2 regions of the Bacillus sp. CGMCC 1.16607 genome follow, and region 1 is predicted to be linked to the other one. Evidence: riboswitches for the same ligand, from Rfam matches in the RefSeq annotation. Region 1 holds a riboswitch; the other holds the start of a gene.
The links. Region 1 has a riboswitch for cyclic di-GMP ahead of ACFSO7_RS14150 (amidase). Riboswitches for the same ligand answer to the same signal wherever they lie in the genome.
Positions count from the first base shown of each region.

Region 1 (11,985 bases):
CAAGATGGAAACTTCATTACGGCTAGAGGTAGCGGCTTTATTCAATTTGGAAAACTTTTTGGTGAAGCATTAGGTCTTGAGTTTGATATGAATTGGTACAAACCTAGAAATAATCCCTCATTTTAGCAGGTAATATACTGACAGAAAAAGAATATTAAGATAAACGAAAGTGTTTACTTAAAAGGGGGGCTAATTGTGACATTCGATTCATTAGAGTATGCAAAAAATCTTGATCATCAAGATCCACTTCGAAAATACCAACAAGAATTCTACTTACCTGAAAAGGACCTATATTTAGACGGTAATTCACTTGGACTAATGAGTAAGCGTGCAGAAAAGGCATTGCAGGAGGTAGCTGATTCTTGGAGAGAGCTTGGAATTGATGGGTGGATGAACGGCAAGCATGCATGGTTCACTTTATCTGAAAAACTTGGAGAAATGTGTGCACCATTAGTTGGAGCAAAAGCGAACGAGGTCATCATCACCGGAAGTACAACAACGAATCTTCACCAATTAGTAGCAACCTTTTATCAACCTTCCGGAAAAAGAACAAAAATCCTTGCTGACGAATTAAATTTTCCATCCGATATTTATGCACTGCAAAGTCAAGTTCAACTGAAAGGTCTTGACCCAAAAGAACATCTCATTCAAGTGAAAAGTAGAGACGGCCGAATGATTGAAGAGCAGGACATCATTGATGCGATGACAGATGAAGTTGCTTTAATTATTCTTCCGACCGTCCTTTATCGAAGCGGTCAATTACTAGATATTGAAAAATTAACTTCCGAGGCACATGCAAGGGGAATTCTCATCGGCTTTGACGGATGCCATTCCGTAGGGGCTATTCCGCATCAATTTAGTAAATGGAATGTTGATTTTGCTTATTGGTGTACCTACAAATATTTAAACAGTGGTCCTGGTGGGATCGGCGCTTTATATGTGAATGAAAAGCATTTTGGGAAAATACCTGGTCTTACAGGTTGGTTCGGTTCTAATAAAGAAAAACAATTTGATATGGAGCATGTTTTTACCCCAGCAGATGACGCCGGTGCTTATCAAATTGGCACACCACATCTACTAAGTACAGCACCGCTTATTGGTTCATTGGAAATGTTTACTGAAGCTTCCATTGATGCGATTCGGGAAAAATCCTTAAGACAAACACGCTACCTAATGGAATTAATTCAATCGGAATTAGGAGATTTTCAGTTCACGATTGGAAATCCACGTGAAGATGACCGTCGTGGTGGTCATGTGGCATTAGAGCACCCCGAAGCCGCGCGAATTTGTAAAGCGTTAAAGGAAAATGGTGTTGTTCCTGATTACCGAAACCCTAATATTATTCGCTTAGCACCTGTTGCCTTTTATACTTCTTATGAAGACGTATGGAATGCAGTTCAAATTTTGAAGAAAATTATGCAAGAAAAGCTATATGAAAAATACGAAAATAAGCGCGAAGTCATTGCTTAGAGGGAGGCATCCTAATTGAAACTCATTGATATCTCAAGGAAGCTTGGCCATAACGTTCCAACTTGGCCGGGAGATACCCCTTTTTCATTTAAAATCAATTGGCCGATGGAAGAAAGTGGTTCTGTAAACGTTGGGAAGCTGGAGATGAGCACCCATACAGGCACTCATGTGGATGCCCCGTTTCATTTCGATAACGAGGGAAAACGAATGTATGACCTTGATATCCATTTATATGTCGGCAAGGCTCTTGTAGTCGATATGAGGAATAAAGAATGTATTGGAGCAAGCGATTTTGAGGAAATTGACTTACAAGAGGTAGAAAGGGTCTTGCTACGGACTGATTCGTGGGAGAACCCACTACAGTTTCCTGAGTCAATCCCGTTCTTAAGACCAGACCTTGCTTCTTTTTTAGGGGAAAATGGGGTCAGGCTAATTGGTGTCGACGTTCCATCAGTCGACCCGCTAGACAGTAAAGAATTAGCGGCACACCACTCCCTACACGAAAATGGAATCCATATTTTAGAATCGGTGGATTTGACTAATGTGGAGCCAGGTATATATGAATTAATCGCTCTTCCCCTACCATTAGCTGAAGGGGACGGCAGTCCTGTAAGAGCGGTACTTAGAATGCTTTAATTTGAAGGTCTAGACATTCATGCTTTGATAAGCTAGTATCATAACCGATACTAGTTTTTTCGGGTTTAAGTACATAATAAGGATATTCCTATATATAAAGGAGAAACCAATGACAGAAACTATTTCTTCATTAAAACCATTTATTCAAAACGTCTGGGAGAAATCAGCCTTTGAACAGCCGACTTCCATTCAATCACAAGCGATTCCGCTAATCAAAGAAGGCAAAGATGTAATTGCAGAATCGCCGACCGGAACAGGAAAAACATTGGCTTATTTGCTTCCAGTTCTAGATAAAATCAATCCAGACAGCCAAGGAATTCAAGCTGTTATACTAGCATCCTCACAGGAACTTGTGATGCAAATTTTGGAGCAAGTGCAAAAGTGGTCCGAGGGAAGTGGCATTCGAAATGCTTCATTTATTGGTGGAGCGAATGTAACTAGGCAGCTTGAGAAAATTAAGAAAAAACCGCAATTGATTGTTGGAACACCTGGAAGAATGTTAGAGCTTATCAAACAGAAGAAATTAAAAATGCATGAAGTTAAGACGATTGTATTAGACGAGGGAGATCAGCTTCTTGTTCCAGAGCATATCGAGACGATCAAGCAAATTATAAAGTCGACTTTAAGTGATCATCGACAGGTTGTGTTATTTTCAGCAACTTTAACGGAGCGTGCGATTCATATTGCCAAAGAATTAACCCAAAATGCTGAACTACTAAAAGTGATGAAAGACGAGACGATTAAAGCAGGCAAAGTCGAGCACATTTATTTTTTATGTGAAAACCGTGAGAAACCGATGCTATTGGAAAAAATCGGACGTCTTGAAGGAATACGTGCTCTCGCTTTTATCAATGACATTGTCGAAATCAATTTTGTCTCTGAAAAACTGAAATTCAAGGAAATTCCAGTTGGAGTGCTTCATAGCGACTTAAAGAAAGACGACCGAAAGTTGGCATTGAAAAATCTTCGAACAGGAAAAATCCAATTACTAATTGCTTCAGATGTGGCAGCAAGAGGTCTTGATATTCAAGATATTACACATGTTGTTCATGCTGATTTTGCGAAAGACATTACCCAATATATTCACCGTTCAGGACGTACTGGCCGCTTTGGAGCAGACGGAGTCGTCATTTCGCTTGTCAATGAACGAGAAGAGCGTGAATTGAAAAAATACTGCCATGAATTAAAAATACCTTTAGCCAAAAAGGTATTTTATAGCGGAAAAATCGTTGATGAACAAGAAAGAGCAGTAAAGCGCGAAACAATTAAAACAACTAAATATAAGAAAACAAAAAAATAGCACGCGGCTTGCGTGTTATTTTTTTTGGTGGAAAAGTTTGTCCAAATTGTGAAAATGGCGGATATATGACTCTAATCGTCGGATATAAGTAGAAAACAAGCGGATAAAATCGATTTTAGACGGATATAACCTGGAAGTAGTCGGATATATGAAAAACTCATCCTCTAAGACACGGAATTTATAATAAATAGACGTTTCGATTAACGTATTTATACAAATTAAAAAGGTTTTTGAGCCTTCATCAAGAATTCTTTAATAAAAGAATGTGAGAGGAGCTTTAAATAAATGGAAAATCCAAAATTAAAAAAATTAACAGAAGAATGGTTGCAAGAAGCGACGATTGACCAAATGCAAGAGAAAATGGAAAATGGGGATTTGACATCAAAGGAATTAGTCCTAATGTACTTAAAGCGTATTACTAGTTTTGACAAAAATGGTCCGAAGATTAATTCAGTTATTGAGGTGAATCCGGATGCATTACATATAGCTGCTGCCTTAGATGCAGAACGTAAAAGTAAGGGATCACGAGGACCACTTCACGGAATCCCTGTCCTCATTAAGGACAACATCGATACAAATGATAAGATGCATACTAGTGCAGGATCGTTAGCATTAGAAAATTCGTATGCATCAGCCGATTCTTTTGTAGCTTCACAATTACGTCGTGCTGGTGCCGTTATACTCGGAAAAACAAATATGACGGAATGGGCTAATTTTATGGCAATTGGAATGACTAGCGGCTATAGCTCAAGAGGTGGTCAGGTGCTTAACCCCTATGGTCCAGGTACATTTGATGTAGGGGGATCGAGTTCTGGATCAGGTGCTGCGATTGCCGCCAATTTTGCTGCGGTAGCAGTTGGTACAGAAACATCGGGCTCAATCTTAAGTCCAGCAAGTCAAAATTCTTTAGTTGGAATTAAGCCTACTGTAGGACTAATTAGTCGTACGGGAATTATACCGATTGCTCATACTCAAGATACGGCAGGTCCAATGGCGCGAACAGTCAAAGATGCAGCGCTTTTATTAAATGTTTTAGCTGGGGCAGATGAGCAGGATCCAATCACATTAACAAACACTGCTTTAACCCAAACTGATTTTACCGATTACCTTGACGAAGCTGGGTTAAAAGGGAAGAGAATCGGTATTGCTCGCGAAGGATTTTTTGATTATTTGAGTGAAGAAAAAAGTGAGGTTATGGAAGCTGCAATCAGGAAGCTGAAGGAACTAGGTGCTGAGGTTATTGAAGATGTCAAAATTCCATCAGTCGATAGAAAATGGAGCTACGATGTGTTAACTTATGAGTTTAAATCTGATGTTAATGCCTACTTAAATAAACTTCATCCTAGTTATCCAATACGCTCCTTAAAGGATGTAATCCAGTTTAATCTTCAAAATGAAGAAAAAATGTTAAAGTTTGGCCAAGCTATTCTACTTGAATCCGAAGCAACAAACGGAACATTAACTGAAGAAGCTTATATAAACTCTTTGGAAGATGATTTATATTACTCAACTGAACAAGGAATAGACTTCATCATGGATGAACATCAATTAGACGCTGTTGTTTTTCCGAATAATTATGGTGCTGCTATTCCAGCAAAAGCTGGTTATCCATCGATTACGGTACCAGCAGGATATACCGATAAAGGGGAGCCGGTTGGAATTACCTTCACAGGAATAGCCTATTCAGAGCCGCAGCTTTTATCGATCTCTTATTCCTTTGAACAAGGGACAAAAATGAGGAAATCACCGAAATGGTAAGGTATAACTAAGTTTTCAAGAAGCATACTACCTATGAACTTGGAAAAGTGTAAGGCGTCGAATTAACTGACGACCTTAGCAACTATCTCTAAAGGAGTTGTTTTTCATGGGTAGAACGAAAAAAGGAAATGCGAACGCCATGCGAAATAATAACGCAAAAAAGGGTCGCACGAGCTCTGAATTGGTTGAATTTAATACAGGGATGGATGATAAGCAAACGAACCGACCAAAAGGAAAAGAATAGAAATGAGGCTGCTCACTAGATTGAGCAGCCTCATTTTATTTGTGGAATTTTACCAACAGAAACTTCAAAGGAAATGATTTAAATATAAAGATTCTGGGAGTATAATCATGGTGTATAAAAAAATTCTGAAAAAGGCAAACTTGTCGAAAGGCAAGGACGCAAAGCGATGGGCCTAACCGATAAACGTATGGCTGCCACGCCGCCAGACTCCTATTAGGATGTCTTGGGCATTCTAATAAGGAGAGAACTGTGATGAATAAGTTTAAAATCCTCGTATTAAGCATGTTAATTTCTATGATAGTATATTCAATATCTTCATTTCCCACAAATTCCAAAGCTCAATTATCCGTTGGTCCGTTATCAACTTGGATATGGAATACAAAATCAATCATAACAAATTCCGACCAGATTCTTTCATTTCTAGCTGAAAATCAAACGAAAACGGTATTTTTGCAAATCAATTATAATATTAAACCCGCATCATATGAAACTTTTGTTAAAAAGGCTTCACAACATCATATTGAAGTGCACGCCCTTGAAGGAGCTCCTGATTGGATATCAGCAAAGGGTAACACATATTCCAATCGTTTTTTTGATTGGTTAAAAATGTACCAAGCACAAGCAGAACCTTCTGAAAAGTTTACGGGCATTCACTTAGATGTGGAACCATATTTATATTCTGGATGGAATTCGAACTATAAAAATACGGTGTTATCGTATCAAACCCTACTAATCAAAGCAAAGGATCTATCAAGTCAGATGGGCTTGAAGATAGGTGCAGATATCCCTTTCTGGTTTGATGAGAAGCTTTATAATAATAAATTAGGTAAAGGTAATCTTGCTGCTTGGGTTATAAAAAACATGGATTTACCAACGATTATGGCTTACCGTGATCAAGCAGATGGTCCAAATGGAATGAAAGCTATTATCCAACAGGAAGTTGAAATTGCCCAATCAATCGGTAAACGAATTACCATAGCAGTTGAAACAGCCCCATCTTCCGAGGCAGAGTACGTTTCGTTTTATGAAGAAGGACAAACAGTCATGCTAGAACAGCTTTCCAAACTTTCAAACGTAAATAACGATTTTGCCATCCATTACTTAGATAGCTGGATGAGCATGAAACCATAAAATCTTGCTTCTAGAATACGACAAAATTTCCTAGGAAATGATGCATTGTTAACAAGCTTCGACAGTAAAAAAGGGCCTCTCTGGCCCTTTTTTACTGCATTATTCACCAACTTTTTTCAATGGCTCTAAGGCTGGACCATTCAATACTTCCCCAGTATAAGAATATCTTGAGCCGTGACATGGGCAATCCCATGTTTTTTCAGCATGATTCCACTCGCATTCACAGCCAAGATGTCTGCAAGTGGTGTCTACTAAATGCAACTTACCATCTGCATCCCGATAGGCACCAGCTCTTTTACCGTCTACCATGACGACGGAGCCTTGGTCAGTTTCTAAGTCACTTGGATCACCAGGGACAAACTCAAGCTTACCTTTAATAAGATGTTTTGCTACATCTGCATTAATTGAAGTGAATTTTTTAAGGCTTGGGTCTGCCTGGAACCTGGATGGTGCGTACAATTCAAGGAAACTATTTTGTTTCCCTAAAACGAAATCACTTAGCATCATCGCTGCAGCTGTGCCGTTTGTCATTCCCCATTTACGATAGCCGGTCGCAATCAATATGCGTTGTTTTGTTTCTGTGATTGGACCAATGTACGGAACCTTGTCCAATGTAATTAAATCTTGTGCTGACCAACGATAAGGAATGTCTTTTACTTGGAAAGTTTCTTCAGCGAATTTTTGTAATGCTAGATGGTGTTTGAAGGTATCCATTCCTTGTCCGGTTTTATGGTTTTCACCACCAATTAAAATTAGATTTTCTCCATTAAATGGGGTGAATCTTATGGAACGGGTTGGATCGTCAGCACTAAGATACATTCCTCCAGGGTAGGAATCTTCTGCTTTCACCCCGAGAATGTAAGATCGTTCTACATACATTCTTGTAAAATAAAAGCCAAGTCCATCATAAAAAGGATAATGGGAAGCCACGATAATAAAGTTACAACGAATTCGATTTCCATCTCTTGTGATGATCGTCGGCTTATCCCCTTCAGGATCTTCAATATCAATGGCAGTTGTATTCTCAAAAAGTTGGACATTGTTCTTTTCCAAGTCCTTTACTAAATGAGTTAAATATTTTGTAGGATGGAACTGGGCTTGATTCGTCATGCGTAAGCCAGTTTTTATGTCGATATTAAATGGGATACTATCCACATTTCCGCCAGAGATTTTTAGTTTTTCATATGCTTTTGCCTCAGTTTGTATTTTTGTAGCGTATTCATCTGTAGTCGCATAAATAAAGGCATCTTGTTCGAGAAAATCACATTCAATTTGTGCTTTTGAAACAGTATCTTTTATAAATTGAATGGATTGGTTAGCAGCATCATAATATTGTTTTGCTCCCTCCACTCCAAAATGCTGAATTAACTCATCATAAATAAGTCCATGTTGGGCGGTAATTTTCGCTGTTGTATGCCCTGTTGTTCCAGTTAATATTTTTCCAGCTTCAATTAAAGCAATTTTGACATTATGCTGACGCAAAATATGTGCTGCCGTAATCCCAGTAATACCTCCACCGACGATGGCAACATCAACGGAAAGATCTTTATCTAACTTTGGAAAAGAGGGAAACTCTAATTCTCGCCAATATGATTCAGGATATTGCGGTAAAGATTTGTTTTGCATGGTTTTCCTCCTAATATATGTACTTGTGGCTATTTTTTCCATGATATGGTCATTTCATGTGTGGTTTGGAAAATATTATTCAAGAAAGAAGGAAAATGAAATTTCTTATGGAAATATGGATTATTATATGTAGTCATTACAAGAAAAAGTGGGTGGAAAAGTTGAGTAAACATTTCGATACAGAAGTTCTTCATGGTGACAAAAAGAAACGAAACATTATGAGTAAAGTAACACCCATCTATCAGACCTCAGCTTTTGTTTTTCGTGATTTAGATGAATTAGAAGGATATTATCATGGTAACGGCCAATATTTATATTCTCGAGTTGCAAATCCGAATACGGATGAACTCGCGGATATGTTGCAAGACTAGAGGGTGCACCCGATGGGGTGGCCGCTTCATCAGGTCTATCGGCGATTCTTGTAGGCGTGCTTGCCGTTGTGAAAAGTGGTGACCATATTATAGCAGCGGATGATGTATATGGTGGGAGTTTTCACATGCTTAAAGCCGGGCTAAGTGACTTAGGCATTGAAACCAGCTTTGTTTCTTTTAAGGATCTCCTTCAAGTTGAAAAATTGATACGCTCAAATACGAAACTATTATTGACCGAATCAATTACGAATCCTCTACTAAGAGTAGAAGATTTGCCGGCAGTAGTAAATTTAGCAAAAAAATATCAACTAGTTACTTTGGTGGATAATACATTTGCGACACCGTATCATTGCAAACCCTATTCATTAGGAATTGATTTAGTTGTTCATAGTGCAACCAAATATATCGGTGGACATAGTGACATTACTGCAGGAGTGTTAGTTGGCAGGGAAGATTTACTCGAAAAAGCCAAGGCAAAGGTTGTTAATCTTGGAGCAAATCTAAGTCCGTTTGAAGCATGGCTGACCACTAGAGGCTTGAAAACATTGGCTTTACGGATGGAGAAACAATCGAAGAATGCACAGAAGCTTGCGCAAGCTTTTTCAAATAATCCACTTGTTCGGCAAGTTTTTTATCCATTCGGAGTGAATCCAGATGGCTTTGGTGCCATGGTGACGATTGATTTGGATCGCACCATAGATGTTAACCAATTTTTCCGTTCCCTAGGTTGGGTTAAAATCGTCCCTACTTTGGCTGGAGTAGAAACGACTGTTTCTCACCCCTTAACGACATCACATCGTGCCTTACCACCTGAAGCGTGTCAAGCGCTTGGGATTACAAAAGGGATGGTTAGAATTTCAGTCGGTTTTGAGAAAATAGAAGATATTATAGATCAATTTCAACTAGCCATTAATCAATCTAAAAAGAATTAATTAAATGAATGGAGTGAAATAATGTCTCAAGCATGGTCTCCTGAAATAGTCGTTACAATGGACGAAGCAAGACATTTAATAGAAGCCCAGTTTCCAGAACTGGCACCTGTCAATATTCAAGAATTAGGAAAAGGCTTTGATAATACAGTATTCAAAGTGAACGATGATTACGTTTTTCGTTTCCCAAGAAAAGAAATTGCCGTTCGATTATTAAACACTGAAAATCAATTGCTACCCAATTTGGTCAATGGATTAAATATTCGAATTCCTGAACCTATCTTTTTCGGCAAAGAGACGGATAGCTACAATTGGCCTTTTACAGGCTATCACCTTGTTAAAGGGACTTCACCTGGGCAATTGTCTGCAGATATTAGAAATAAGTCCGCGGCTCCCTTAGCGCATTTTTTGAGAAAATTGCATCAATTTCCAATAGAAATGGCTGAGAAACTAGGTGTACCTTATGACTGGTTAGAAAGAACGAATATTGGTAAACGAATGAATCCATTGATTGATAACATAAAAAAAGCTATCCAGCTTCAGTTAATTGATGAAGCTGAAACAGCCTTTCATTGGCTTGATTCTATAAAAGATGTTCATTTGGACGAGCAACAAACGCTTGTTCATGGCGATTGTCATATTAGAAATATTTTAGTAGATGAGATTGGAGTCATTTCCGGAATAATTGATTGGGGTGACACCCATCTTGGACATCCGGCGATTGATTTATCGATTGCTTATAGCTTTTTAACACTGCAGGGAAGAGAACAATTTTTCGGAATTTATGGAAATGTTTCTGAAACGACTAAGACCTGTGCAAGGTTCTTTGCTTTATATGTGTCTGTAGTTCTGTTGTTGTACGGACATGATTTACAGGATGCAAAATTAGTAGCCAGTGCAAAGGAAAGCATAAAATTATCATTGAGTTAATCTTTTGTTATGGGATCTATTTTAGTAGAGTCTTCTGAATGTAAGGCACCTTTTAATGAATAAAACATTATACCACCAACGAAACCTAAGCATAGTACAAACCCGAACGTTGTTATCCACCAAATAGCCATGAAAAATCCCTCCTTTGTAAATAAATATGCAAAGGAGGGATTTTTTTGCCTGGTAAATGTCCAATTTTTCAAGCACAAATGTGTTAATAGAATGAAGGTGGTTTGGAACACTATGAGAAAATACGATCTAAAGGAAGGAACCCCATGAAAAGAATGATTTTTATGTTTCTCGTATTACTATGGCTCCCGTTACAGGTTTCCGCAAAGATGGAGGTACCGATTTTAGTCTATCATTCAATTGATGAGTTTAAAGGTCACGGTTCAAAGGAATTATATGTCACACCGGAAAATTTTGAAAAACAGATGACGTACCTCAAAAACAAAGGATTCACATTATTAACTTTTGAGCGCTGGCAAGATATTTATAAAGTGAAAAAGCCAATTTTTATTACCTTTGATGACGGCTACAAAAATAATCAAAATGCTTATAAAATTTTTTGGAAGCTTAAGGATGAGCATTTTCATCCAGCTGGTACGATTTTTGTGATTTCTGATTTTATCGGAAGGGCTAATCGGTTATCTAAAGCTGATATAAAAGATATGGCTGAATCAGGTCTCTTCTCTATTCAATCACATACAGCTACTCATCCTGATTTAACTAAAGATAAAAAATATGTGCACGAGCTAAAGGATTCCAAAGAAACAATTGAAAAAATAACGGGTAAACCAGTGCTTGCATTTGCCTATCCATATGGAAATTTCAATAAACAAGTAGTGGAAGAGACGAAAAAATACTACCGATTCGGATTAACGACAACCCCTGGACCGTTTTCAGAATCAGGTATACAAAATGAACTTTATTTATTGCCGCGTATCTATGTAAAATATTCTACAACATTGGAGGAGTTTACAAAAATGGTAGAAAAAGGTTGACCTAAAAATAGGTCAACCTTTTTCAATGGTTAGTTTTCGAATGAACTGAATGATTCCTAATGCTTAGTAATCCACCATTAATTTTTTTCAAGGTCTTTACGGTTCGGTGCTAGAGGAACTTGTTCTAACCAACCACGATTAACCATAATATTAAAGCCTTCTTCAGAGTAAGTTAAAATTTCAGTCATGAATTTACTAAACTGAGCGGATAGGTCTGCTCTCATAGACATGGACAAGGCATGTCCGAGTAAAGTAACATCAATCGCATTTAGAAAGTTAAATAGAGCAACGATAAACTTATTAGAAAAAGGGGGAAACGTTGAATCGGTTACAAGCATACTTACAGGAGATATGCCTAATAAATCTTCTTTAATTAAAACATTATTAAAAATTTTGATTTGATTTTCGGATATGTCTCTGCCTTTTTTAATATAGGCATGTATTTCTTTGTCTTTTACAACTTGAAGAAGCCCTGAACAAAATAGGATAGAAAAGTAGTTTCGTTCAATATTAAAAAATAACTCGGTTAATTCCATCGTATTTAACGGTCTTTTCTTTCCTGGTAAGGGTAGGATAAACGTTTTTT
Region 1 is NZ_JBHUJX010000019.1:350,162-362,146, reverse strand. It holds gene ACFSO7_RS14180 (DJ-1/PfpI family protein) at 1-126, shown strand, start outside; gene kynU (kynureninase) at 196-1,470, shown strand; gene kynB (arylformamidase) at 1,486-2,106, shown strand; gene ACFSO7_RS14165 (DEAD/DEAH box helicase) at 2,216-3,406, shown strand; gene ACFSO7_RS14160 (amidase) at 3,692-5,164, shown strand; gene ACFSO7_RS14155 (hypothetical protein) at 5,271-5,408, shown strand; cyclic di-GMP riboswitch class I at 5,532-5,615, shown strand; gene ACFSO7_RS14150 (amidase) at 5,661-6,539, shown strand; gene ACFSO7_RS14145 (FAD-dependent oxidoreductase) at 6,639-8,165, opposite strand; partial or broken gene ACFSO7_RS14140 (trans-sulfuration enzyme family protein) at 8,384-9,468, shown strand; gene ACFSO7_RS14135 (phosphotransferase) at 9,490-10,395, shown strand; gene ACFSO7_RS14130 (hypothetical protein) at 10,392-10,526, opposite strand; gene ACFSO7_RS14125 (polysaccharide deacetylase family protein) at 10,671-11,399, shown strand; gene ACFSO7_RS14120 (DUF3231 family protein) at 11,477-11,985, opposite strand, start outside.

Region 2 (11,985 bases), on a different contig from region 1:
TTGGGAAATCAGTTCATCATTGCCTTAAAAGATTCGTCGCTCGCCTCCTTTATCGGAATGTACGAGCTATTCAATGTGGCGACAACGTACGGTTCAAATAACTATGATTATATGACCTTCTTATTAATTGTTGCTGTCTATTATTTAGTGCTTGTTTTATTCTTCATGATTCTTGTTAGAAAAATGGAAAAACGAATGGCCAGCAGTGATTAAAGGAAAGGAGGAGACCGAATTTTGAGTAAATCGATGAAAATTAAAGTGGAAAAATTAAATAAATCATTTGGCCAGCTCCACGTCCTAAAGGATATTGATATGGAAGTGAAAGAAAGCGAAGTGGTTTGCTTGATTGGAGCCAGTGGTTCTGGAAAAAGCACACTCCTGCGCTGCTTGAATTTCCTTGAATTAAAGGATAGTGGAAATATTCTTATTACTGGGGAGCAAATTGAACAGCACACGCATGACTTGAATAAGGTGCGAAGCCAGGTCGGAATGGTGTTTCAGCATTTCTATTTATTCCCGCATAAAACGGTTATTGAAAATGTAATGGAAGCCCCTGTTTATGTAAAAAATATACCAAAGGATCAGGCGCGTGAAGATGCGATCAGACTGCTTAAAAAAGTAGGCCTATCTGATAAAGAAAATGTCTATCCTTCCAAATTATCAGGTGGACAAAAGCAACGCGTCGCCATTGCAAGGGCGCTTGCGATGAAGCCAGAAATCATGCTGTTTGACGAACCTACTTCTGCTCTTGACCCAGAACTAGTAGGGGAAGTTCTTGCCACCATGAAGGAGCTAGCGGAAGAAGGCATGACCATGATTGTCGTCACACACGAAATGGGTTTTGCACGCGAAGTAGCCGATTGGGTCGTCTATATGCATGATGGAAAAATCGTTGAGGTCGGACATCCGAAAGATTTATTCTCTCAACCAAAGGAACAGCGGACAAAGGAATTTTTGGATTCGGTATTGTAAGTGGGGTTGTGGTCAATAAATTTGGATGATTTCAGGAAAATGGGCAGAGGATTTCACTGTGTTTGTTAAACAAATTCTTAAATGTTAAAAAACTCACCCAAAGAAAAAGAGTAAATCATTTTCCAGATTTACTCTTTCTGATTTTATTTTTCTTACCAAAAAGGGGTACTTTCCCTATACATTTTTAATATGATAATGGTAGGTACATCTTTTAAGAGTTAAATGTTTGAGGAAGAGGTCTTTCGGGGAAAACGAAAGCCTCTTTTTTTTGAAAAAAACAAATGTAGTCTGTTTCATTACGGCAGTTGGACCGATTTGATGTGATCAATGGTTAAAAATACAGCTTCTCCACTGGCGATGGTTAGTTCGACGATGGATTGTTCGACGTTTTTTAGTAAACCGATCTTAAAGGGGTCTTCTCCACCATCGAACACAACTAATTTGCCGATTTCCGTTCGTAATTGCTCCTCGAGCGTGTGTAGTAAAGGGATATTCGGTGGATCTGCGTTCGTCATTGTATACGGTGTAGTTCCTTTAGCGTAGGGAATGAGCCATTTTAAGTGATTGATTGGAATGTACATGAGTTTATAGATGGGAGAATAAAAGGTGAAATAATCATTGTACACATTCTTTATGACTCCATGGAAGGTTTCGCTTCCGACGACAGCTATTTCAGTTGAGAAGTTTTTCGCATTGTTTAATACTTTTTGAAACGTGACCGGATCCATCTCTTCCGTTAAAAAAGCTTCGGTCGGTTGATTCACATGCTCTTCTGTATTGATATTAAGTTGAATTTGATGAATGTGAGAAAGGGGAATATAAAGGAATTGTCTACCATTATATAAGACGAGAATATCTTGCCCAAGATCAGTCAAAATTCCGTTAAATTGGTTCCCTCCCGATACGTGAACACTTACTTGATTCCCTATATATTTTAATATATTTTTACTCAATCGAATCTCCTCCAATTTATATTAAGCAAAAACGATTTGCACCCAGTAGAATAATAGAAATAACGTAACGAAGGTTGCGAGTGGTATTACGATTAATGAGACATTTAAATAATCCTTCCATTTAATTTTGATTTTATTTTGTCTTAGGATATGCATCCAAATGAGTGAAGCGAGTGTTCCGATTGGTAATAACAGGGAACCGATATCACTGCCAATAATGTTGGCAAGGTAAATGGTTTTTAGCGTGATCGGGTCCAAGCCCATTTCCGTTAAGGTAATCGTCCCAACCATTAGGGCAGGATGATTATTAAAAATGTTCGACAATATAGAAACTAATCCACCCATCATAAAGCTTGCTTGGAGCAATCCTTGGTTGACAATTGGTTCGCAAAATTTAACTAGTAGGTCGGTCAAACCTGAATTATGCAATCCATAAATGATGACGTACATGGAGAAAGCGAAAATGAGGATATGCCATGGCGTCTTTTTTAAAATATCTAAAGGATTTGTTCCGAGGGTGTACCAGCGCCATAAAAGCAATGCCAACGATCCAAGTACTGCGACGATTTCAATCGGGATAGCGAAGAATGAAGCAACAAAGAGGAGGCATCGCATGATAAAAACAAATAGGAGCACTTTTAACATGAATTTTGTCCGTTTACTCTTTGTTTCAACGGAAATGGTTCCTTTTAGTGGATGGAAATGTTTTGTGAAAAAACTTTCCTCGATATCATGAGTGCTGCTAGGCAAGGTTTTCGGCAAGTTCTTCTTTACAACGATGAACATGAGGCATGACATAAACAATAATCCTAATGTAGCTGGTACAAACATCATCGCGGTATGCATGTAAAGTGACATGTGGACAATTTTTAAGGCGATTAAATTGACAATATTGCTTACTCCAATCGGGGCACTTGAAGCGGTCGCGATCAATGCTCCACTCAACAGGTAGGGAATCATTTGGTGTGGCTTTAGTCGAAGATTTTTTAAAAGTAAAATTAAGATCGGAGTCGTGATTAAGATGCTGCCATCGTTATTAAATAAAAGGGTCATTAAAAAGCATAACAGCTGAATGTACCAGTAAAGACGATATCCTGAATTTCTAGACAAAGTAACAAGTCTGGCAGCTGCCCAGTGAAAAAAACCAAAGCTTTCTAATATGACAGCCATTACGATGGTTGCCATAATCGTGATTGAGGCACCTCCTATTTTACTTATAATATCGACCACATCAGACCGTGATACTATCCCCATTAGAAAGATAATCCCAGCGCCAATGGAAGCTGGCCATGCTTCATTGATTCCCCCTGGTCTCCAGAAAATGACTAGCATAGTCATTACGAAAACGAAAATTGTCATTCCTATCATGATTGTCATTGAAAAATTCTCCTTTCTTATTAAATGTTATAAGACAAATATCTCTACATGTCCTATTCCCTATATCTATATTCAGCCAGTTATAGGGAGGACTGGTTATATAACCAAATCTCTTAAAATGTATGTTTGTCACACTAGGGAAAATATCCAATAGAGATAGATGTGGAGAAAGTGAAACTTCTATCAGTGGGGTTTATCGACGTACAGGAAGTGCTAGTGCCGAAGTTGCTACAGGACGTAGTGTTCTTAGTCGGCTTCATTCCCCACTGATGGTTAGTTGAACCAATCGGACCTTTACGGGCAGTTGACCCCCACCTATCTTCTTTGTGCTCGTAGAATCTTGAGTTGGGGATCTTACTGCCCGTTAAGAGTGGGAGAAAACATAGAGAGTTTGTTGGTCGGAGGTCATAAAATGAAGGTGAGCAGGTGCAGATAGGTGCAAGAAATCGTTGGCAGGATTTAATAGAGGGGACGGAAGGCAAAATTACAGTATTCTTACTGGAAAAAACAACATCTGGTTGAAAAATTGAAGTCTATCGGACTGGATTCTGCTGTTATCGGACAAAAACTGGAGCCTATCGAACAAACCACGGGTGCTATCGGACAAGTTCACCATTCTATCGGACTTTGTCACAATTAGACCTAATTTCTGCCTCCTTCGACTTGCCCAACCAAATAAAAAAGCACCCCTAGGAGTGCTCTCTACCATTTCACCACCCAATCGCCATCGTTCTGCATGCGTTTGGCGGTATTTTTTGAAATGGTAATCGTATATTTCTTTACCTCTTTAAATAGAGGACTGTTTATTTTCAATACATAGGTTCCTGGTGTAATCGTTTTGTAGGTGACCTGCTGATGATGTCTATTTTCCAGGTATTTCTTGCCGTTTTTCTCTATGGTGACAATTTGGTTCGGATCGTCGCCACTTAAAGTGTCGACTTGAATGAAATTGACTCGATCATGTTTGATGAAATAAATATCTTTGATAGCCAGTTTCCCAGCCGTTGTAAAGGTCCAGATTTTAGAGACATCCTTTGTTCCATTTTCTGTCTTTACTTTGGCGCTTACGACAGCCTTATATTTGGTACCTGGCTGAAGCGGCGCTTTTGGAATGATAAACACATGATGTTGTCCGTGGTCATCAATCGATGGAGTGACTGGATAAAATGGCACAGCTTTACCTGCCACATTTGTCAAAGACACTTTTTCGACAATTAATTGATCATTCTTGTTTTTTGAAAAATAGGCGTAGCTAATCGGGTAACCGACAAAAATGTCACTAAGCTGATAAAAACGTAGCGGATTGGGAGTTTCCGCAACAAACCAGCTGTTCTTCACGTTATTCTGACCATTATGTGGATAAAGGACAATTTGGGATGGCTTGTCCATTAAAGTAGGATTTCCGTAATTGACAACGATATCACCTTGTTTGTTAAATCCTACCCCTGCTTCTTCAACGAAAGGGTCGATGATGCTTAATCGATGGTAAGGTGCATCCATCAAGTCGACGATGCCACTATGTCCTGACACTTTTTTATACGTAATGCCTTCACCAACAGTCCCTAAATATCCAAAATAGGCAGCACGATTCCATGGGTTTTCTCCAGTAAATCCGGGTACTCCAAAAAATTCATCATGCCCGGAATCTCCTTGAGCTGCAAGATAATTCGAATGAGCTTGCGATGACTTTTGAAGGACTGGATTTTTTGAAATGGTGTTCAATTTCAATGTCGTTCGGTAGGAATTGATTTGCTGAACGGCTTCCTCTTGGACTGTCGATAACACATTCATATCTTTTTCCAAAAATGGATTGATCGTCTTTGTGTCGACAGTAAAATTCCAGGAAATGTCGAGGGCTTTTTCCTCATAGACGATTAATTGGACATTGACGGTTTGTTTTCCAGATAGTTTATTTGGTTTATAGGTTAAGAGACCTGTTTTTGGATCGTAGGATGCTTTCACTTTTTTTCCGTTAAGGAGCATTTGGAGTTGATAATCATCATCTGCACCCTTGATGTTAATTTGATAGGAAATGACTGGTGATGCAATTCCAACCAATCCCTTTGGCGAGCCCTCAGGATAATAGCTCCAAGACATTTTCGTATCTTTCAAGGGAAGGCTTATTGGCTCATTCCTTGCTACTGTTGCGATCATCAATATGGCAAGTGCCGAGGTGAGCCATATGTTCAACCATTTTTTCAATTTTATTCACCTCTCATTCCTTCTATTATACTATGAACATGACAATTATCGGAAAAATAACTCTAGTTAAATGTAAAATTTTGTATGGGATTTTCTTCCTGAAAACACTTTCTTAAATAGGGTAGTAATGGTAGAATGAAAGTAATTATCGTAATGTCGGGGCTTACAAGTTTGCTTCCGCTTATAAATTGGCAAACCTTTCGAAAGGAAGGGACGCAAAGCTACGGGTCTAAAGTCATGGAACAATGATCGCCGGGTTGCCTTTATTTTAATAGAATAAAAATACCTGCTTATCATTCATCCCTGAATTTAGATTTTTACTTAGGGTAAGTGATAGGCTTTTTTATTTCTATACACGAAGAATAATCTGTTGGGGAGACCGAATAATGATTTTTTTGAACGATGGACTAAAGAAAAAAAGACGAAATTTTTTAAAAAAGATGATAGTCAATGGTATACTGTCGGCTATTATTTTTTCTAATGCTTCGGCTTTTGCTAATGAAGAATCCCCAACAAAAAAAATCATTTTAGATAATAGTCAAGGCATTATGACAGTAGGGAAATGGAAAGAGTTAAATCCAAATATCGCTATTGTTGTTAAAGATTTATCTGGTAATGATGTTTCAGATGATGTAGTGATTGAAGATGGATTTAAAGTCATAATGGATGGCGGAGAATACATATTTCAACTAGAAAAGGAAGTTCAAATTGATGTGGGTCCCTTTGGAAAAACAGTCGAAAAAATAAAATTGGATCTCGAGAAGAGTAACTATACGAATATAGTTGTTAAAAATGATTTAAATGAAATATTGTCGGATGAAATAGTTGTTTCTACTGATACAGTTCTTTATTTAACAACGGATCAAGGCGATATCGTTTTAAAGGTTATATTCCGATTTAAGAAAGTTGAATTAGATAGGACGTTAGAGGAGTGTAAAAATAATTTTAAAAATGAAGGGGCAACAGAAGTCACATTTTGGGATAAAGATGGGAAACAACAACTAACAGACTATTCAATTAATGTGGTAGAGGGCATGATAGTCGTAATTGATGAAATGGATTTTTTGATTTCGTCTATTCAATCTGAAGACCAAAATGGGAAAGAAGAAACCACTGACCCTAATGCAATTGAAGAACCAATGCCACCTGTAGGGGTTAAGCTTCCCCCTACCATACCAAGTGGCCCGAGCCAAGAAGAGATAAACCAGATGGAAAAATTGAAAGCAGAACAGGATGCTAAAGAAAAAGCAGAGGCTGAAGCGAAAGCGGAAGAAGAGGCCAAGGCGAAAGCAGAGGCTGAGGCAAAAGCTAAAGCAGAACAAGAAGCGAAGGAAAAGGCAGAAGCCGAGGCGAAAGCAAAGGCGGAACAGGAAGCGAAGGAAATAGCTGAAGCCAAAGCAAAGGCAGAGCTTGAAGCTAAAATAAAAGCAGATGCTGAAGCAAAAATTAAAGCTGAAATCAAAGCGAAAGCCGAAGCTAAAGCCAAGGTACAAGCAGAGATCAAAGCAAAGGCGGAAGCAGTAATTTTAAAAAATCAAGCTAATCTGGCTGAACGCGTAATGGAAAGAAAGCTGAAGGATTGGAAAGAAGCAACCAAAGAACTAGCAAAGGTAAACAAGACAGCCCAATCCATCAGAATGTTCAATGGCAAGCCAGACTCAAGGCAAGTGGGTAACGTAATAGGGCAGTATCAAGCCATTGTCAATAAGTTATTTCATGCGAAAAAGTATAGTGATATAGTAAAGACGGTTTCGGATGCTGTAGAAATGTTAACGAAGAAGAATGTAGACAAGAAAGTGATAGCTGATTTTGTTAAAAAAAACATTAATACTTCAAAAAGCATGCATGTGATTGTTAATGAGAGCAGGAAAAAGAAATTAGATGTAACAGAGTTGGTTAAATATCAAATAGAGTTAAAGAATAGAGAAGAGCAAAGAGCAGGGCTGAATAAAAAAATGATTTAGAAGTCTGCCTCTGTCTAAGTAGCTCTACATTAAATTGGCACTCCCTTATTAGCAGAGTCTAATAGGCGAGTGCCTTTCTTATTTAGAATTTTCGTATTAATTAGTGTATCCTTAATTGTGGGGGATTTTTTGGTTCTGAATTTATAATCCTTAGGTTATCTTTTCCTACTTTTCTAAAAGATCCTTCACTAGCTCAATCGGAACAACCAGACCTGAAGCTTTTTCATTTCCCAAGAGTTTTGGAACAGTAGTAGCGTACACAACCCCAATGACTTCGTTATCCTCAGTCAACACGGGACTACCGCTATTCCCTCTATATACTGGAGCAGTTATGGTCATGACAGGTGTGGATCGGTCATTCATCATGGCCATCCCTTTAATACTTCCTTCATTAGCAATTTGTGTATAGGCAAGGGGATTGCCAATAATATAGACATGATCGTTTTCTTTCCATTTTTGTGTCTCTTGAAGCTTCAATATAGGTAGATTCTCACCATCAATTTCTACAATGGCTATATCAAGTTCAGGGCTATTTTTAATCACCCGACCCTTAAAAACCTTATTATTTTGAAAATAAATATTAATCGAGATCATTTTTTCAACAACATGTGAATTCGTAATAATGAGTCCATCCTCATTTATATTGAAGCCAGTGCCTTTGACACCATTACCTTCAATTTTAACAACAGCTTGTTTAGCAGTTTGAATCGATTCTTTTTGGGATAACCGGTATGACGTTTTAACAAACTCAAGCGCCGGGATATTAATGACATCAGTCCAAATGGCTAAACCATTTATTAAAAACACAAACGCCAAAACAATAGCACCAGTTTTTAGAAAAAAGCCCCTTCGCTTCCTACGCCGAATAGTCTTTTCATCCACTTCCTCAACCAGAAAAAAATCCTCTAACGGTGGCTCATCATCAATTAAATCCTTTTCATTTGCATCATTGTTCATTTGTACAAATTCCTTTCAAGACTCTTCTACTCTTATTGTAACAATCCTTTCAGTATTCATGCATTAAAAAAGAAAAGTCCAATATGGAATTACGCTGTTGAACGTTCTTCTAATAAATGTTTAATTATTTGGCAAATATGGGGCAAGCTTCCTTTAGATTCATCAATTTTCTCTGTGCATAATAAAGAATAAAGGAGGTGAGATTGCTTTGATTAATTGTTTGCAAAATCAAATACTTCCATAAAAAGAAAAATCTGCGGGAATATTCCAACAAGTCCTTTATTAATCTAGTAAATCCTTCGCATGTTCAATTGGAACGACAAGCCCTTATGCTTTTTCTCCACTTTTCAACTAATGATGGTTCATCGAGTAATTCTTAACCATTTGATTATCGTTTATAGTAAATGTTTCTTATCATGGTTCATCTCTTTATATTGTAACAATTCGTACATAGAAAAAGAAGAAAGCCCTGTAGAATTTCTCTCTACAGGACTTCATTTCTTATCATTTCATCAGACAAAAATAGTTATGAACAAGAGGGACAGTTTACTGTCCCCATGTCCCATTATCGTGTTGCTGTTAGTTTTGTACCTGTTTTAATCGTATTACCGCTAATATCTACCGCATCTGCATCTGCTTTTACTTCAACTTCAACTGTTCCTGTAGCAAAGCTCATGGTTGGAGATGTTATGACATATTTTGTTGGATCGGCTGTATCTTTTGTGACTTGTGCATCAGGAACTGTTGCACCATTTACTTTAATCAATAGGTCACCAGCATCAACCGGCTGACCTGCAGCTGTGCCAAATGCTTCACTGAAGGTTAATACAAGGCTATTTGCAGCATTAATGGAAGCTGATTTTAACTCTGGTTTTAAATTATCAGTTAAGGATGCAGTTACAGTCACTTGGTTCATCATATTACCTGCTAAATCATGAACATCTTTAACCGTAATTAACTTAGTTCCAGAACTTGTTATTGAACCAGCAGGTAAGGTAACCGTTGCTGTCTTCTTATCCGTACTTAAATAAATAGTTGAATCAGATGGGATTGCTGAACCATTAATTAGGTAGTTAGCAGGGTTTGTTGCTGACCCTACAACAGCGCCACCTTTAACAGGTTCATCAAATTCAACAGTGAAGACTCCTTTTGTTCCACTCTTTTCAGCAACGTTAACTACAGCAGGTGCAGTTGTATCAGTTGTAGCTGCTGCTCCCTTTGTAAAGGAAATATTTTGTGTTGCATTATCATTAGGAGTGTTCGCTTGATCTGAGAATGCCCCTGCTTGGACATTTAATGTATATGCGCCATCAGGTAAATTGGAAGCATCAAGAACAAGTGTCTTAGCTCCTGCTGTAATCGCATTTGGTGCCAATAATTCTTTTGCACCAGATGCTGATAAAGTTGTTCTCACATCATAACGAACTCCATTTAAGTCAGTGACAAACATATTAGCCGAATAGCTAGCAGCAGCTTTAGCTCCTAGTGCTTCAGAGAATGTTAATGTGACATCACCGTTTTTGTATTCAGCTTTTTGGACTGTTGGTTTAATGGTATCCTTCACAAATGAAACGGTCTGTTCTTTATTAACTCCGACATTATTTTGAGCATCCTTATATCCTTCGAGGACAACCCTTATGTCAGAAGAGTCTTCACCAGCAGCATAAACAGAGCCATATGGTAATGTAATTCTAAACGTTTTATTATCATTATTGACATCTGTCACTGCATCTGGAGTCAGTGGGGTTGTTCCTTTATACACCTTTAAGGTAGAGCCATTAGCAAGATCTGCACTTAGATTTTCGTCAAATGTAATTTCAAAGACATTTTCGCCATCAACTTTAATAGAACTTACAGCTGGAGCGACATTGACAATGGAATAATTGAAGTTTGTTGAATAAAGATCCATTGTATTTCCTACTAGATCCTTTGCCCCCGAAACGACAATTGTGTAGGATTTATTATTTTCTAGACCTGCTATGACTGGATCATTAGCAGCTAAAGTAACTGTACCATCTGCATTAACGGTCACATTTGCAGCAGTAAGATTTCGTTCATTAATGACAACAGTTGGTTTCGTAGCCGGGTCTAATCTTTCATTAAAGCTTAAAGTAATACTTTTATTTTCGGATGGCTTTACAGATGTAACAATTGGCTTACCTGTATCATTAAAGGCTAGAATATTCGCCTGATCCGCTCCTAGCTTATCACCAGTAGCAAGTAGGATGTCCTTTTTAGCCGTTATTTGATAATGGGTATTGTTTGTTAATAGTTCACTACCAATTGCCCCAGTTGCTGCAAGCTTAATAATAACGGTTTTCTTATCATCTTGAAGTGTAGCTGTATCGCCGCCTTTTAAATCAATATTGTTAATTGAATAATTGGCTATCGTTTCTGCAGATGCTTTATCCAGCTCTTTGTTAAAAGAGATACGTATTTCATTTGCATTAATTGCTGCTACTTCTTTTACTGATGGCGCACCAAAATCAAATTCAAAGTCTTTTCCGTTAATATTGATTTTTCCGGCTTTCCCACTTAAATCCTCATGAGTAAGGGTATAAGTTTTCCCATCTGCACTTGCAGCAACATTAGTAGGTGTAATGGTTTTGCCATCTACTTTAACAGCAAAGTTCTTAGCTGTTAGTCCTGTTTTTGCTTTATCTAATGTAACAACTGTTGTTGTAGGGCTAGTCACAGTAGCGGACGCTACGTCTACAACCGCTGGATTTGCTTGTTCATATACATCTAAGCCACGCTTTACATACTTCGCAAAGTCGGCGCGATCAACTTGGTCTTTGGCACGATCGATATCAGCTTGGGTTAATACTCCGTTTTGGAAAGCGACGGTGACTGCTTCTTTTAAGGAAGTAGAAACTTTAGATGTGTCTGGTGTTGCAGCTCCAGGTACGGCTTTTAAGCCATATGCGCTAACTAATGCTTTAGCAGCTTGTTCTAATGAAAGAGCTTGCTCACCATGGTATTTTCCATCTTTATATCCTTCAAATACACCTTTTTGACCAAGTGCTTGTGCAGCTTCATAAAAGGTTGAATCCTTATTAATTTCAGGGAACTTTACTGTGTCAGTTGGTTTTAATCCTAGTGCTCGATAGAACATAAGTGCAGATGTTCCTCGATTAATTTTTTCACCAGGCTTGTATGTTCCATCTTCAAAGCCTTGAATCATGCCACGTTCTTTTAAATCCTTAATCGCAGCTAATGTTTCTTGGTCTGTTACTCCAGTTAGGTCTGTAAAATCACCTGTAGCAGCAGTTGTTTGCGCTGTTAGTTCAGCGGCTTCTGCTTTGTCACCTTTGAAGAGGCCTAGAGCAGGAGTCATTGCAAACGTTGTAACAAGCATGGAACCAACCATAACCTTTACTGTTGCATCTTTTAGGTTTGGAAATTTCTTTTTAACGTAACTAGCTATGGAACGATTTAAATCCTCATCGGAGCCTTTTTCGCCTAACTCCCGAGCGAATTCGGTCAAACTTGGATCTAAGTATAGATAAATCGTGGTTTGATTACCTTCTTGCTTTAATTCGTGACGAATAACTTGCAAC
Region 2 is NZ_JBHUJX010000007.1:191,869-203,853, reverse strand. It holds gene ACFSO7_RS02275 (amino acid ABC transporter permease) at 1-213, shown strand, start outside; gene ACFSO7_RS02270 (amino acid ABC transporter ATP-binding protein) at 247-972, shown strand; gene ACFSO7_RS02265 (DUF2642 domain-containing protein) at 1,269-1,925, opposite strand; gene ACFSO7_RS02260 (arsenic transporter) at 1,947-3,302, opposite strand; gene ACFSO7_RS02255 (CAP domain-containing protein) at 4,005-5,504, opposite strand; cyclic di-GMP riboswitch class I at 5,685-5,769, shown strand; gene ACFSO7_RS02250 (hypothetical protein) at 5,891-7,468, shown strand; gene ACFSO7_RS02245 (S1 family peptidase) at 7,634-8,425, opposite strand; gene ACFSO7_RS02240 (Ig-like domain-containing protein) at 8,991-11,985, opposite strand, start outside.
Region 2: it holds a riboswitch for cyclic di-GMP, as region 1 does, so the genes downstream of both, ACFSO7_RS02250 (hypothetical protein) here and ACFSO7_RS14150 (amidase) in region 1, are expected to answer to the same signal.